2 regions of the Pseudomonas sp. NY15181 genome follow, and region 1 is predicted to be linked to the other one. Evidence: predicted binding sites of a transcription regulator. Region 1 holds the regulator's gene; the other holds the start of a gene.
The links. The regulator FliA, encoded in region 1, starts transcription of late flagellar genes. The targets are predictions, from matches to a motif close to CTAAAGTTTNNNNNNNNNNNGCCGNTAA.

Region 1 (7,546 bases):
GCGGGCCTGGGCCGGGGCAATCTCGGGGTGCCGCTGCTGCTGCTGGCCATGCTGGGCATGATGACCCTGCCGATCCCGCCGTTCCTGTTGGACGTGCTGTTCACCTTCAACATCGCCCTGTCCATCGTGGTCCTGCTGGTCTGCGTGTACGCGCTGCGTCCGCTGGACTTCGCCGTGTTCCCGACCATCCTGCTGGTGGCAACCCTGTTGCGCCTGGCGCTGAACGTGGCCTCCACCCGCGTGGTACTGCTCCATGGCCATGACGGCCACGCCGCCGCGGGTAAGGTGATCCAGGCCTTCGGCGAGGTGGTGATCGGCGGCAACTACGTGGTCGGCATCGTGGTCTTCGCGATCCTCATGATCATCAACTTCGTGGTGGTCACCAAGGGCGCCGGGCGTATCTCCGAAGTGAGCGCGCGCTTCACCCTCGACGCCATGCCCGGCAAGCAGATGGCCATCGACGCCGACCTCAACGCCGGCCTGATCGAGCAGGCGGAAGCCAAGAAGCGCCGCGCCGAGGTGGCCCAGGAGGCCGACTTCTACGGCTCCATGGACGGTGCCAGCAAGTTCGTTCGCGGTGACGCCGTCGCCGGCCTGTTGATCCTCTTCATCAACCTCATCGGTGGCGTCGCCATCGGCATGCTCCAGCACTCGATGAGCTTCGGCGATGCCGGCAAGGTCTACGCCCTGCTGACCATCGGTGACGGATTGGTGGCACAGCTGCCGTCGCTGCTGCTGTCCACCGCCGCGGCGATCATGGTGACCCGCGTGTCCAGCGCCGAGGACATGGGCCAGCAGGTGAACCGCCAGATGTTCGCCTCGCCCAAGGCACTGGCCATCTCCGCCGCGATCCTGATCGCCATGGGCCTGGTGCCGGGCATGCCGCACATTTCCTTCGTCGGCCTGGGCGGCCTGGCCGCCGGCGGCGCGTACCTGATCTGGCAGCGCCAGCGCCAGGCGGCGCAGCAGGCCGAGCAGGAAACCCAGCGCCAGCAGGAGCTGCTGCCGGCCCAGCGCGCCCAGGAAACCAAGGAACTGGGCTGGGACGACGTGACCCCGGTGGACATGGTCGGCCTGGAAGTCGGCTATCGCCTGATCCCGCTGGTGGATCGCAACCAGGGTGGCCAGCTGCTGGCGCGGATCAAGGGCGTACGCAAGAAGCTGTCCCAGGACCTGGGCTTCCTGATGCCGTCGGTGCATATTCGCGACAACCTCGACCTGCTGCCCAACGCCTATCGTTTGACGCTGATGGGCGTCAGCGTGGCGGAAGCCGAGATCTACCCGGACCGCGAGCTGGCGATCAACCCAGGCCAGGTGTTCGGCACCCTGAACGGCATCGCCGGCAAGGACCCGGCCTTCGGGCTGGAGGCGGTGTGGATCGAGCCGTCCCAGCGCGACCAGGCGCAGTCCCTGGGCTACACCGTGGTCGATGCCAGCACCGTGGTCGCCACCCACCTGAACCAGGTGCTGCACAAGCACGCCCATGAGCTGCTCGGTCACGAGGAAGTCCAGCAACTGATGCAGCTGCTGGCCAAGACTTCGCCGAAGCTGGCGGAAGAGCTGGTGCCGGGGATGATCTCCCTGTCGACCCTGCTCAAGGTCCTGCAGGCATTGCTGCAGGAACAGGTGCCGGTGCGCGACATCCGCACCATCGCCGAGGCCATCGCCAACGTCGCCGCCAAGAGTCAAGATCCCGCCGCCATGGTGGCGGCAGTTCGCGTCGCGCTGTCCCGCGCAATCGTGCAAACCATTGTGGGACTAGAGCCGGAGCTGCCTGTGATCACTCTGGAACCCAGGTTGGAACAGATATTGCTGAACAGTCTGCAGAAGGCCGGACAGGGCTCCGAAGACGGCATGTTGCTGGAGCCCGGAATGGCGGAAAAGCTGCAACGCTCGATGGTCGAGGCGGCGCAGCGCCAGGAAATGCTCGGCAAGCCGGCGATCCTGCTGGTGGCCGGTCCCGTCCGCGCGATGATGTCCCGATTCGCGCGGATGGCGGTCCCCACCATGCACGTGCTGGCTTACCAGGAAATCCCGGACAACAAACAAGTGACGATCGTCGCCACCGTTGGGCAGAACTGATTGAGGTCGCAGGCCATGCAGGTAAAACGCTTCTTCGCCGCCGATATGCGTCAGGCCATGAAACTGGTCCGTGACGAGCTGGGCCCGGACGCCGCGATCATCGGCAACCGCCGTGTCGCTGGCGGCGTGGAACTGACCGCGGCCCTGGACTACCAGGCCCCGGCAGCGGCCAGCAAGCCGAACCCGGCGCTGGAAGCCGAGCTGCGCAAGACCCAGGCGCGCATCGCCCAGGCCAAGGCCGAGCTGAGCGAGCCGACCCGCATGAGCGAGGCCGTGCGCAAGGACCGTCAAATGTACGGCGTCGAGACGCCGCGCCGCAGCGCCGCCGAGACCCTGGCCGAAGCCATGGCCGCACCAGTTGCGCCGGCCGCCGCCAACGTCGGCCAGCAGGCGCTGGAGGCCATGCGCTTCGAGCTCAACGGCCTGCGTGAACTGATCGAAGTGCAGCTGGGCTCGATTGCCTGGAACCAGCTGCAGAACCAGCGTCCGAAGCAGGCCAACCTGTGGCGCCGCCTGCAGCGCATGGGCCTGCCGGCAGACCTGTCGCGCAGTCTGCTGGAGAAGGTGGCTTCCATCGCCGAGCCGAAGCAGGCCTGGCGCATGCTGCTGGCGCACCTGGCGCGCTCCATCAACACCCCGGAAATCGACCTGCTGGAGCAGGGCGGGGTGGTCGCGCTGGTCGGTCCGGCCGGCATGGGCAAGACCACCACCCTGGCCAAGCTGGCGGCCCGCTATGTGCTGAAGTACGGCGCGCAGAGCATCGCACTGGTGTCCATGGACAGCTTCCGCATTGGTGCCCAGGAGCAGATCAAGACCCTCGGCCGCATCCTCAATGTGCCGGTGACCCTGGTCGATCCGGGCCAGTCGCTGATCCAGGCCATGGCGCCGCTGGCGCGCAAGCGCCTGGTGCTGATCGATACCGCCGGCCTGCCCGCCAATGATCCGGCGCTGCGCATGCAGCTCGAAGCCCTGGCGGCACAGAGCCTGAACGTGAAGAACTATCTGGTGCTGGCCGCGACCAGCCAGGCCCAGGTGCTCAAGGCCGCCTGGCAGAACTATCGTGTATGCGGTCTGGCCGGGTGCATCCTGACCAAGCTGGACGAAGCCGGCAGCCTCGGCGAGGCGCTCGCTCTGGCAATTGGCCAGCGTCTCCCGGTAGCCTATCTGGCGGACGGTCCGAAGATTCCGGATGATCTGCAGATTGCGCGCAGCCATCAGCTGGTCAGCCGCGCGGTGAGCCTGCAGGCGCCGGAAGAGCCGAGCGAGGACGCCATGGCCGACCTGTTCGCCGGCCTGTACCAGCAGCCGGTGCGTCGCGCCAGCTGAACGAATTGAACGGCCCCGTGGTGGGGCGAGGGGTGGCCAGGTGGGCTGCCCGGCGAGGCGGATGCTCTGGCAGACGATCCGCGAACGCCGGAAGCGGTAGAGCACCGCAGCCGGCAAGGCCGCAGCGCCAGGGGGCGCGGCGGCTGAATGACGAGACAAGGTATTGATATGGGCATGCATCCTGTACAGGTAATCGCAGTCACCGGTGGCAAGGGTGGTGTCGGCAAGACCAACGTGTCGGTGAACCTGTCGCTGGCGCTGGCCGACCTCGGCCGCCGCGTCATGCTGCTGGACGCCGACCTGGGCCTGGCCAACGTCGACGTGCTGCTGGGCCTGACGCCCAAGCGCACGCTGGCCGACGTCATCGAAGGCGAGTGCGACCTGCGCGACGTGATCCTCCAGGGTCCCGGCGGCGTTCGCATCGTTCCGGCGGCTTCCGGCACGCAGAGCATGGTGCACCTCACGCCCATGCAGCACGCCGGTCTGATCCAGGCCTTCAGCGACATCAGCGACAACATCGACGTGCTGGTGGTGGACACCGCCGCCGGCATCGGCGACTCGGTGGTGAGCTTCGTCCGCGCCGCCCAGGAAGTGCTGCTGGTCGTCTGCGACGAACCCACCTCGATCACCGACGCCTACGCTTTGATCAAGCTGCTCAACCGCGACTACGGCATGACCCGCTTCCGCGTACTGGCGAACATGGCCCACAGCCCCCAGGAGGGCCGCAACCTGTTCGCCAAGCTGACCAAGGTCACCGACCGCTTCCTCGATGTGGCGCTGCAGTACGTGGGCGCCATTCCGTACGACGAATCGGTGCGCAAGGCGGTGCAGAAGCAGCGTTCGGTGTATGAGGCGTTCCCGCGCAGCAAGGCCTCCCTGGCGTTCCGTGCGGTAGCGCAGAAAGTCGACAGCTGGCCGCTGCCGGCCAACCCGCGTGGGCACCTGGAGTTCTTCGTCGAGCGCCTGGTGCAGCACCCGACCACGGGTTCGGCCGTATGATGACGGCCTCTGGAGCGCGTATGTACAGCAAGGCGCAGGCGCAGAACTCCCAGGACCAACTGATCCAGCGCTACGCGCCGCTGGTCAAACGCATTGCCTACCACCTGCTGGGCCGCCTGCCGGCCAGCGTGCAGGTGGAGGACCTGATGCAGGCCGGCATGATCGGCCTGCTGGAGGCGGCGAAGAAATACGACGCCGGCAAGGGCGCGAGCTTCGAGACCTACGCCGGCATCCGCATCCGCGGCGCCATGCTCGACGAAGTGCGCAAGGGCGACTGGGCCCCGCGCTCGGTGCACCGCAACACCCGCATGGTCAGCGATGCGATCCGCACCGTCGAGGCTCGAACCGGACGTGACGCTAAAGATCAGGAAGTTGCTGCCGAACTCAATATGAGTCTCGAAGAGTATTACGGCATCCTCAGCGACACCCAGGGCAGCCGCCTGTACAGCTTCGACGATCTGCTGCAGGACGGCGAGCAGGGCGGTGGCCTGGCCGAAGACGCTTCGCACCAGGGCAACGAGCCCTCCCACGGCCTGGAAGACGAACGCTTCCAGGCGGCGCTGGCCGACGCCATCACCAAGCTGCCCGAACGCGAGCGGCTGGTGCTGGCCCTGTACTACGACGAGGAGCTCAACCTCAAGGAGATCGGCGAAGTGCTGGGGGTCAGCGAGTCCCGGGTCAGCCAGCTGCACAGCCAATGCGCCGCGCGCTTGCGGGCACGTCTGGCGGAGTGGCGCGCGCACTGAGGTTCGGGTAGTTTCGCGTCGGCTTTTTCGTAGGCTTCAGATTTAGATTTCAGAATTCTTTCGGGCGACGTCCCTTTGACGCCGCCCAAACGGGATGAGCGCACGCCGCTCGATGAATTGACGGCACGCCCGCCAGGACGTGCCTGGTATCGATGGAGGTCGGTTTGGACAAGAATATGAAAATTCTCATCGTGGACGACTTTTCCACGATGAGGCGCATCATCAAGAACCTCCTGCGGGACCTGGGGTTCACCAACACCGCAGAAGCCGACGACGGCACCACTGCGCTGCCGATGCTGCACAGCGGCAACTTCGACTTCCTTGTCACCGACTGGAACATGCCCGGCATGACCGGCATCGACCTGCTGCGCGCGGTCCGCGCCGACGAACGTCTGAAGCACCTGCCGGTACTGATGGTCACCGCCGAGGCCAAGCGCGACCAGATCATCGAAGCGGCCCAGGCCGGGGTCAACGGCTATGTGGTCAAGCCTTTCACCGCTCAGGTGCTGAAAGAAAAGATCGAGAAGATTTTCGAGCGGGTCGGCAGCTGAGGCTGATCAAGAGGGCGTCATGGATTTCAACGAATCCGCGGGTGACTTCGAGTCGACCCTGAAAAAACATGCGCGCGAATTGGTCGACTGCCTTGAACGCGGCGAAGTCCAGACCGCCGTGCAGCTGATCTCCGAGCTCAACCAGACGCGCGATCGCGGGCTCTACCAGGAAGTCGGCAAGCTCACCCGCGAGCTGCACAACGCCATCGTCAACTTCCAGATCGACCCCAGTTCCCGCCACGCCGAGGAAATGTCGCAGATCGCCGACGCCACCGATCGTCTCTCCTATGTGGTGAAGATGACCGAGAAGGCGGCCAACCGCACCATGGACCTGGTGGAAGAGTGCACCCCGGTGGTCATGCACATCGAGACCCAGGCCAAGGAGCTGCAGGAAGACTGGGGGCGTTTCATGCGCCGCGAGCTGGGGCCCGATGCCTTCCGTGAGCTGGCCAAGCGCGTGGAGCAGTTCCTCTACATCAGCGCCCAGGACAGCCGGAAGCTTTCCGCGCACCTCAACGACATCCTCCTGGCGCAGGACTTCCAGGACCTCACCGGGCAGGTGATCAAGCGCGTCACCAAGCTGGTCACCGAGGTCGAGTCGAACCTGGTCAAGCTGGTCTGGATGGCCGGTCAGGTGGACCGCTACGCGGGCATCGAGCATGACTACCAGGGCATGACCGAGGCGGTTGAAAAAGAAAGATCGTCCAAGGGTGAAGGTCCGCAAATCGCTGCCGATACAAGAAAAGACGTCGTGTCCGGTCAGGACGATGTCGACGACCTGTTGTCCAGCCTTGGTTTTTAAGCGTCGCCTGACGCTGTAGAGGGAGCACCCGAATGAGCTTCGACGCCGATGACGAAATCCTCCAGGACTTCCTGGTGGAGGCCGGCGAGATTCTCGAGCTACTGTCCGAGCAACTGGTCGAGCTGGAAAGCCGCCCGGAAGACATGGACCTGCTCAATGCCATCTTCCGCGGGTTCCACACCGTCAAGGGTGGGGCGGGCTTCCTCCAGCTGAACGCGCTGGTGGAGTGCTGCCACATCGCCGAGAACGTGTTCGACATGCTGCGCAAGGGCGAACGCCGCGTAGATGCCGAGCTGATGGACGTGATGCTGCAGGCGCTGGATACCGTCAACGTCATGTTCCAGCAGGTGCGTGACGCGGAAGAGCCGACTCCGGCGACGCCCGAGCTGCTGGCCGCGCTGTCGCGGTTGGCCGACCCGAACGCCGCCCCGGCCGAAGCTCCCGCTCCGGCAGTTGCCGAGCCCTTGGCGGAGGTGGCTCCGGCTGCTCCCGAGACCTACGGCGACATCACCGACGCCGAGTTCGAGCAACTGATGGATGCCCTGGAGCCGGCCGCCGATGCGCCGGCCGCAGCGGTCGGCAGCGGTGGCGACGACATCACCGACGACGAATTCGAGGCGCTGCTCGACCAGCTGCACGGCAAGGGCCAGTTCGGCGGCGCCCAGTCGCCCGCCAGCGCCGCGCCCGCCGTGAGCGAAGCCGCCCCGGCCGCCAGCGCGGGTGACGACATCACCGACGACGAATTCGAAGCGCTGCTCGACCAGTTGCATGGCAAGGGCCAGTTCACTGGCGCGAAGGATGAGTCGGCCGCCGCGCCTGTCGAGAAAGCCACCCCGGTCGAGACAGCCGCGCCGAGCGAGAGGGCCAGCGAGGCTTCCGCAGCCGGCGACGACAACATCACCGACGACGAATTCGAGAAGCTGCTCGACGAGCTGCACGGCAAGGGCCAGTTCACCGGCGCGAAGGAAGAACCGGTCGCCGCCGCCAAGCCGGCCGCCAAGCCGGCCGCCGCGCCGCAGCCGGCCAAGCCCGCTGCCGCA
Region 2 (7,546 bases), on a different contig from region 1:
CGCGCTGACGACAAGATGGCGCCGACTGAAACCAAGCCGGAAGAGAAGGGTTTCGGCAGCGATCTGGGCGGGTTGGCCGGCGAGTTGCTCGGCACCCTGGCCAGCCAGACGGCGAAGACCGTGGTACGCCAGGCGGCCAACCAGATTGGCCGGCAATTGGTGCGCGGGTTGATGGGCGCTCTGTTGGGTGGGAGCAAGCGGCGCTGATGGAGTGGGGTGTGCCATGCCCGCCTATCGCGGATAAGGGCTAGGCGCCCCCATCGCTCCTGCGAGAGCGGATTTACCGGCGGTTTTGTCGCTGGGGTGGTTCGCGAGCAAGCTCGCTTCTACAAGGTTCGAGCTGACCTGTAGGAACAACTGTCTAGTCTGTGCCTGCGTTTTCCCCCTCACCCCAACCGCGGCATTGGCATTCTGCGTCGCCTTACCTCCTGCCCCGAACGGTCCCCTCTCCCCTGGGAGAGGGTTAGGGGGAGGGCCGCCGCGAGCGCCGATGTATCTCGTAGGAGCGGACCTTGTCCGCGAACAAAAAAGGCGCCCGAAGGCGCCTTTTTCGTTGAAGCATTCCGCGTCAGATGCGGAAGCTGTCCACCAGCTGACGCAGACGCCCGGCCTGGTTTTCCAGGTCGGCGCAGGCGCGCAGGGTGGCCTGGAGGTTTTCCACGCCTTCCTGGTTCAGGGTGTTGATCTCGGTGATGTCCATGTTCAGCGAGTCGACCACGGCGGTCTGCTCCTCGGTGGCGGTGGCCACCGACTGGTTCATCGAGTCGATCTCGCCGATGCGGTGGGTCACGCTGGCCAGGCGCTCGCCGGCGCGGTTGGCGATTTCCACGCTTTCCAGGCTGTAGCGCTGGCTTTCGGTCATGGTGTCCACGGCTTCGCGGGCGCCGACCTGCAGCTCCTCGATCATCTTCTGGATCTGCTGGGCCGACTCCTGGGCGCGGTGGGCCAGGTTGCGCACCTCGTCGGCGACCACGGCGAAGCCACGGCCGGCCTCACCGGCGCGGGCGGCTTCGATGGCGGCGTTCAGGGCCAGCAGGTTGGTCTGCTCGGAGATGCCTTTGATCACTTCGAGGATCTGGCCGATGTTCACCGTGCGGCTGTTCAGTGCCTCGATGTTGGCGCAGGCGGAGCTGATCTTGTCCGACAGCTGGTTCATCGCGCTGATGGTCTGCTCGACCACCTGACGGCCATCGCCGGCCTGGTGCGAAGCATCGGTGGCATGGTGCGAGGCGTCGGCGGCGTTGCGGGCGATTTCCTGGGCGGCGGCGCCCAGCTCGTTGATCGCGGCGGCCACGCTGTTGGTGCGGTTGGCCTGCTCGTCGGAGTTGCTCATGGACGAGTTGGAGGCATTGACCACCAATTGCGATACGTCGTGCAACTGGCGTGCGGTGGAGGCCACTTCGCGGATGGATTCGTGGATGCGCTCGACGAAACGGTTGAAGGCGTTGCCCAGCACGCCGAACTCGTCGTTGCTGGCGACCTTCAGGCGCTTGGTGAGGTCGCCTTCACCCTGGGCGATGTCTTCCATGGCGCGACCCATGGTGGTCAATGGCTGCATCAGCACGCGGATCAGCATGCCCAGCAGAAGCAGGATGGCGACGATGGCGATGGCCGCGGCGACGATGGCCGAGGTGCGGAATTTGCTCAGCATGGCGTAGGCGGCGTCCTTGTCGATGGACAGGCCGATGTACCAGTTCACCGATGGCAGACCCTTCACCTGGGTGAAGCTGAGGATGCGGGTCTGGCCGTTGAGTTCGGCCTCGCTGAAGCCGCCGCCGATCCTCGGGGTGTTCTGCGGGTAGACCTCGGCCAGGGTCTTCATCACCAGGTTCTTGTCCGGGTGCACGAGGATCTTGCCGTCGCCGCTGACCAGGAAGGCGTAGCCCATGCCGCTGAAGTTCAGCGAGTTGATGATCTGTACCAGGGTCTGCAGGCCAAGGTCGCCGCCGACCACGCCGGCGGTCTTGCCGCCGTTGCGGGCCGGGGTGGCGACGGTGATGACCAACTGCTGGGTCGCCGCGTCGATGTACGGTTCGGTCAGCGTGGTGCCGCCGGCGGCCAGGGCGTCCTTGTACCAGGGGCGGGTGCGCGGGTCGTAGCCGTCGGGCATGGCATCGTTCGGACGCATGGTGAAGGTGCCGTCTTCCTGCCCCAGGTAGGTGTAGTTGAAGGTGCTGCGCAGGGTGTTCTGCTCCAGCAGTGCGGCGATTTTTTCCGGGGCGTTGTCGCGAGCGATGGTCTGCGCGGTGCTTTCGATCAGCAGCAGCCGGCCACTCAGCCAGTTCTGGATGTTGCTGGCGGTCACCGTGCCCATTTCCCGCTGGTAGTCTTCGAGATCGTCGCGGATCGCGTTGCGCTGCAGGTAGTCGTTGTAGAGGGTGAAGAGGGCGAAAGCGGAGAAAACCACAAGCGAGGCGGCCAGGAGGATCTTATGGCTGAATTTCAGGCTCTTGATCATGCTGCGTCGAGTCCGGAGGTAGTGGGATGCCAGAACGGCGTGGGTCCGGGCGACAGATCCGATGTCGCCAGGGCGCGCCCGTCCGTGTGGTGACGGAGCGGACGAAGCCGGCGCGGCGGGTAGCCGGGCGGGCGGGGCCGGCACTCCCATGTGCCAGCAGTGATATCCGGCCCGACTGGATTCGTTGTTCTCGTGGGCCTTCATCCTTGCTGTCGGCATGTTGGGTAAAAGCTTGAGGCCGGTGGACGAACGGTAGGGCGGGCGCGCCTGCCCATCGTGGATAGGGTCTGCTCCCATGAAGGCGGATTCACGGGCGGATCTGTCGCTGGTGTGGTTCGCGAGCAAGCTCGCTCCTACAAGGTTCGAGCTGACCTGTAGGACCGACCGGGGGCGCCCAGCCCTTGTCCGCGAACGAAAAAGGCGCCCGAAGGCGCCTTATTCGTTGAAGCATTCCGCGTCAGATGCGGAAGCTGTCCACCAGCTGACGCAGACGCCCGGCCTGGTTTTCCAGGTCGGCGCAGGCGCGCAGGGTGGCCTGGAGGTTTTCCACGCCTTCCTGGTTCAGGGTGTTGATCTCGGTGATGTCCATGTTCAGCGAGTCGACCACGGCGGTCTGCTCCTCGGTGGCGGTGGCCACCGACTGGTTCATCGAGTCGATCTCGCCGATGCGGTGGGTCACGCTGGCCAGGCGCTCGCCGGCGCGGTTGGCGATTTCCACGCTTTCCAGGCTGTAGCGCTGGCTTTCGGTCATGGTGTCCACGGCTTCGCGGGCGCCGACCTGCAGCTCCTCGATCATCTTCTGGATCTGCTGGGCCGACTCTTGGGCGCGGTGCGCCAGGTTGCGCACCTCGTCGGCGACCACGGCGAAGCCACGGCCGGCCTCACCGGCGCGGGCCGCTTCGATGGCGGCGTTCAGGGCCAGCAGGTTGGTCTGCTCGGAGATGCCCTTGATCACTTCGAGGATCTGGCCGATGTTCACCGTGCGGCTGTTCAGTGCCTCGATGTTGGCGCAGGCGGAGCTGATTTTATCCGACAGCTGGTTCATCGCGCTGATGGTCTGCTCGACCACCTGGCGGCCGTCTGCCGATTGGTGCGAGGCATCGGTGGCATGGTGGGAGGCGTCGGCGGCATTGCGGGCGATTTCCTGGGCGGCGGCGCCCAGCTCGTTGATCGCGGCGGCCACGCTATTGGTGCGGTTGGCCTGCTCGTCGGAGTTGCTCATGGACGAGTTGGAGGCGTTGACCACCAGCTGCGAGACGTCATGCAGGTTGCGCGCGGTGGAGGCCACTTCGCGGATGGATTCGTGGATGCGCTCGACGAAGCGGTTGAAGGCATTGGCCAGCACGCCGAACTCGTCGTTGCTGGCGACCTTCAGGCGCTGGGTGAGGTCGCCGTCGCCCAGGGCGATGTCCTGCATGGCGCGGCCCATGTCGGTCAGCGGGGCCATCAGCACGCGGATCAGCATGCCCAGCAGGAGCAGGATGGCGACGATGGCGATGGCCGTGGCAATGATGGCCGAGGTGCGGAAGTCGCTGAGCATCGAATAGGCCGCGCTCTTGTCCAGCACCAGGGCGACGTACCAGGTCACACCCGGCAGGCCCTTCACCGGCGTCATGGAGACCAGTTGGTCGTCGCCGTTGACGCTGACTTCCTGCACGCCCGGCTGCACTTTCGGCGCGCCCTGCGGGTAGATCTCGGTGAGGTTCTTGAACACCAGCTTGCTGTCCGGGTGCAGCAGGATCTTGCCGGCGTCGCTGACCAGGAAGGCGTAGCCGTTACCGTCGAATTTCAGCGAGTTGATGATGGCGGTGATGGTTTCCAGTTTCATGTCGCCGGCGGCGACGCCGATCAATTGGCCGTTGCGCATCACCGGCATGGACATGGCGAGGATCTGCTCGTTGGTGCCGGCGTCGAGGAACGGCTCGGTGACGATCAGCCGGCCTGCGGCCACGGCATCCTTGTACCAGCCGCGCTGGCGCGGGTCATAGCCATCGGGCATCGGCGCATAGGGGCGCATGGTGAACACGCCGCTGGCGGCTTCGCCCAGGTAGACCGATTCGAAGTTCTTCTTGAACACCGCCTGCTCCAGCACGTGCTGGATGTGCTCGGGCGTCGGGTCCTGGTCCGCCAGTTGCGCGGCTTCGCTTTCCACCAGCTGGATGCGGCCCTCCAGCCAGCTCTGGATGTTGCTGGCGGTCAGGCTGCCGACCTCGGTCAGTTTGGAATCGGTGGCGTCGTGGATCGCCTCGCGCTGGCGGAAATCGTTGAAGAGGATGAAGCAGGCGAAGGCGAAGATGACCACGAGGGAGGCCGCCAGAAGAATCTTCTTGGCGAAGGACAGCGAGCGAAGCATCGGTAAAGCATCCTGCAGATGACACGAAGGGGTAGGCAGGATGTGTCGGCAGCGAGTGGCGTAACTTTAGCGGGCGCAGGTTTTTTTCAGCGCCCAACATGAAATACCCGCGAATTTTCGCGGGTATTTCATGTTCTGTTTGTTGACCGCTCGGGCAATTATCAGGGGCTACTTGGGAAGTTCGCCGCTTATCTTGGTGAATACTCCACCGATATCAGTGCCGAGAGTTCTGGCCATTGCCACGATGGCTACCGCGATGAGACCGGCGATTACCGCATATTCGATGGCGGTAGCACCTTCCTTGTCGGCAACGAAAGCTTTTGCCTTGCAGTACAGCTTCAACGTCAGATCTTTGGTGTTCAGGTTCATCGCGATTGCTCCTAGCGGTACCACCGGGGCGGCGCCCCGACTTCACCGTCAGGCTAGGCTCGGTATGGCGGAATGCAATTGATCAAATAGTGCTAATGCCAAAGTTATAGTCATGGCGAAGTAGAACTATCTGAGGATTGGAATTTTCACACCGGCATTTGACGCTATTACCGCAGCTACTAAATTCTGCTTTGGAACAAGCAGGAACTAATTATGAGGAATGCTTCTTATCAAAGTTCCTCGTCGGGCCGAAACAAAAATAAGGGTCTGAAGGGCGTATACCGGAATAGCCGGTGTTGTGACTTCCGATCAGGCTGTGGACCACAGGTTCACTCATCCCGATAACGCGCAAGGACGTGGACATGAATAGCAAGGTGCTGATGGTTTTCGCCGGGCTGTTGCTGTTGTGTGCGGGGGTTGTAGGTTATCTGGGGTTATCGGTGGGCAAGCCGGCGGCTCCGGTCGCCGGCGCCATGCAGGAGGTGGCGCCCGCGGCGGTGGCCGAGGCGGACAAGCTGCAACGTACGCCAGTGGTGGTGGCTCGCCGTGAGCTTGCGGCGCTGACGGTGATCGGCAAGGACGATCTCGCCATCGAGCTGTTGCACACGGCTCCGGCAGGGAGCTATCCCAAGCCCGAGGCGCTGATCGGGCAGCGTGTCTGGGTGGCGGTACCGGCCGGCAGCATTCTTTCCGCCGCGCTGATGGAGCCGGGCGGCCCACTGGCGCGGACCATCCGCCCGGACGAGCGGGCCATGGCCATCGCGGTGGACGAGGTGATTGGCGGCGGTGGGTTCGTGCTGCCCGGTGATTACGTCGACGTGATGCTCTTCGTGAAGGATCAACAGGGTACCGATCGGGTCATCAGTGCCCAGGTTGTGCTGCCTGGGGTACGCGTTCTCACCTATGGCGAGCAGATCGCCGTTGCCAACGATGGCCAGGTCCGCAACGGCGGCGATCCGAAGGACAAGACGCCGCGTCCTCCGCGTACCGCCGTGCTGGCCGTGCCGGCCGAGGCGGCCTCGCGCCTGATGCTGGCCAGCCAAGCCGGTTCGCTGCGCCTGGCAGTGCGCAGCAAGGATGAGAACCTCTACGAGAAAGAGCAGCAGGGGCGCTATATACAGGCCTCGCTGAATGCGTCGGGTAGTCAGCCTATCACCCTTGAACAATTGCTCGGCAAGGCCCGTTCTGCGCCGGCCGCACGCCAGGTTTCGGCGCCGGATGTGAGTCCGGGCGTCGTGGTCTACCGCGGTACCACTGTTACCCGTGAAGCACATTGAGCAAGGAGTGCATCGATGTCCAAGCGCTTCATTCTGTCGCTGGCCGCACTTCTGGCCTGTGCCGTCCACTCCGCCGCGCAGGCGGTGCCGAGCGCCTGCGCCGGATTTGTCGGCCAGCAGTTGAACCTCGACGTTCAGCAGGGGGCGCAGCTCGACCAGCAACTGCCGGTGCCGATCAAGCGCCTGGCCATTGGCGACCCGAACATTGCCGACGTACAGGTGGTCGACAAACGTGATTTCCTGGTCACTGGCAAGGCCGAGGGCCTGACCAGCCTGCTGATCTGGACCCCCTGTAGCGACAAGCCGATGAGCAGTGTGGTGCGAGTCGGTTCGCGGGCGATCGCCGATGCGGGCGGAGCGCCTAGCAACCTTGCCGCCGGCCTGTCCAATCAAGTGCAGACCGACATCCGTTTCGTCGAGGTAAGCCGCAGTAAACTCAAACAGGCCAGTACCTCGCTGGTCCGCAAAGGCTCCAATACCTTTATTCTGGGCTCTCCAGGCAGCCTGGGCGGACTGAAGATCGGTCTCGATGGCAGCCTGGGGGCCGATAGCACCTTCGGCAACGCCAACGGCGGCTTCAACATCATCTGGGGCGGTGGCAGCAGCAAGTGGCTGGGCTTCATCAATGCGCTGGAAGGTAGCGGCTTCGCCTACACCCTGGCGCGCCCGAGTCTGGTGGCGACCAGTGGGCAGAGTGCTTCGTTCCTGGCTGGCGGTGAGTTCCCCATTCCGGTGCCCAACGGCAATAACGACACCATCACGATCCAGTACAAGGAGTTCGGTGTCCGCCTGACCCTGACGCCCACGGTGATGAACGACAAGCGCATCGCTCTGAAGGTGGCGCCGGAAGTCAGCGAGCTGGACTTCTCCAGCGGCATTCGCACCAACGACATCGCGGTGCCTGCCCTGACCGTGCGGCGTACCGACACCAGCGTGATGCTGGCCGACGGCGAGAGCTTCGTGATCAGCGGGCTGATCAGCAGCAGCACCATCAGCAACATCGACAAGTTTCCCTTCCTCGGCAACATCCCGGTGATCGGCGCGCTGTTCCGATCCTCGAGCCTGGACAAGGACGACCGTGAACTGTTG

Region 2: ACNFBT_RS19315 (methyl-accepting chemotaxis protein) is a predicted target of FliA. The motif match lies at 4,854-4,881, and genes of this name have one in related genera.

The regions. Positions count from the first base shown of each region.
Region 1 covers NZ_JBLUPT010000003.1:563,416-570,961, forward strand. Annotated here, with positions in the region: gene flhA (flagellar biosynthesis protein FlhA) at 1-2,082, shown strand, start outside; gene flhF (flagellar biosynthesis protein FlhF) at 2,098-3,408, shown strand; gene fleN (flagellar synthesis regulator FleN) at 3,577-4,407, shown strand; gene fliA (RNA polymerase sigma factor FliA) at 4,404-5,153, shown strand; gene ACNFBT_RS11400 (chemotaxis response regulator CheY) at 5,330-5,704, shown strand; gene ACNFBT_RS11405 (protein phosphatase CheZ) at 5,724-6,506, shown strand; gene ACNFBT_RS11410 (chemotaxis protein CheA) at 6,539-7,546, shown strand, end outside.
Region 2 covers NZ_JBLUPT010000008.1:210,256-217,801, forward strand. Annotated here, with positions in the region: gene ACNFBT_RS19305 (helicase HerA-like domain-containing protein) at 1-207, shown strand, start outside; gene ACNFBT_RS19310 (methyl-accepting chemotaxis protein) at 569-2,458, opposite strand; gene ACNFBT_RS19315 (methyl-accepting chemotaxis protein) at 2,916-4,811, opposite strand; gene ACNFBT_RS19320 (Flp family type IVb pilin) at 4,980-5,180, opposite strand; gene cpaB (Flp pilus assembly protein CpaB) at 5,543-6,457, shown strand; gene ACNFBT_RS19330 (type II and III secretion system protein family protein) at 6,473-7,546, shown strand, end outside.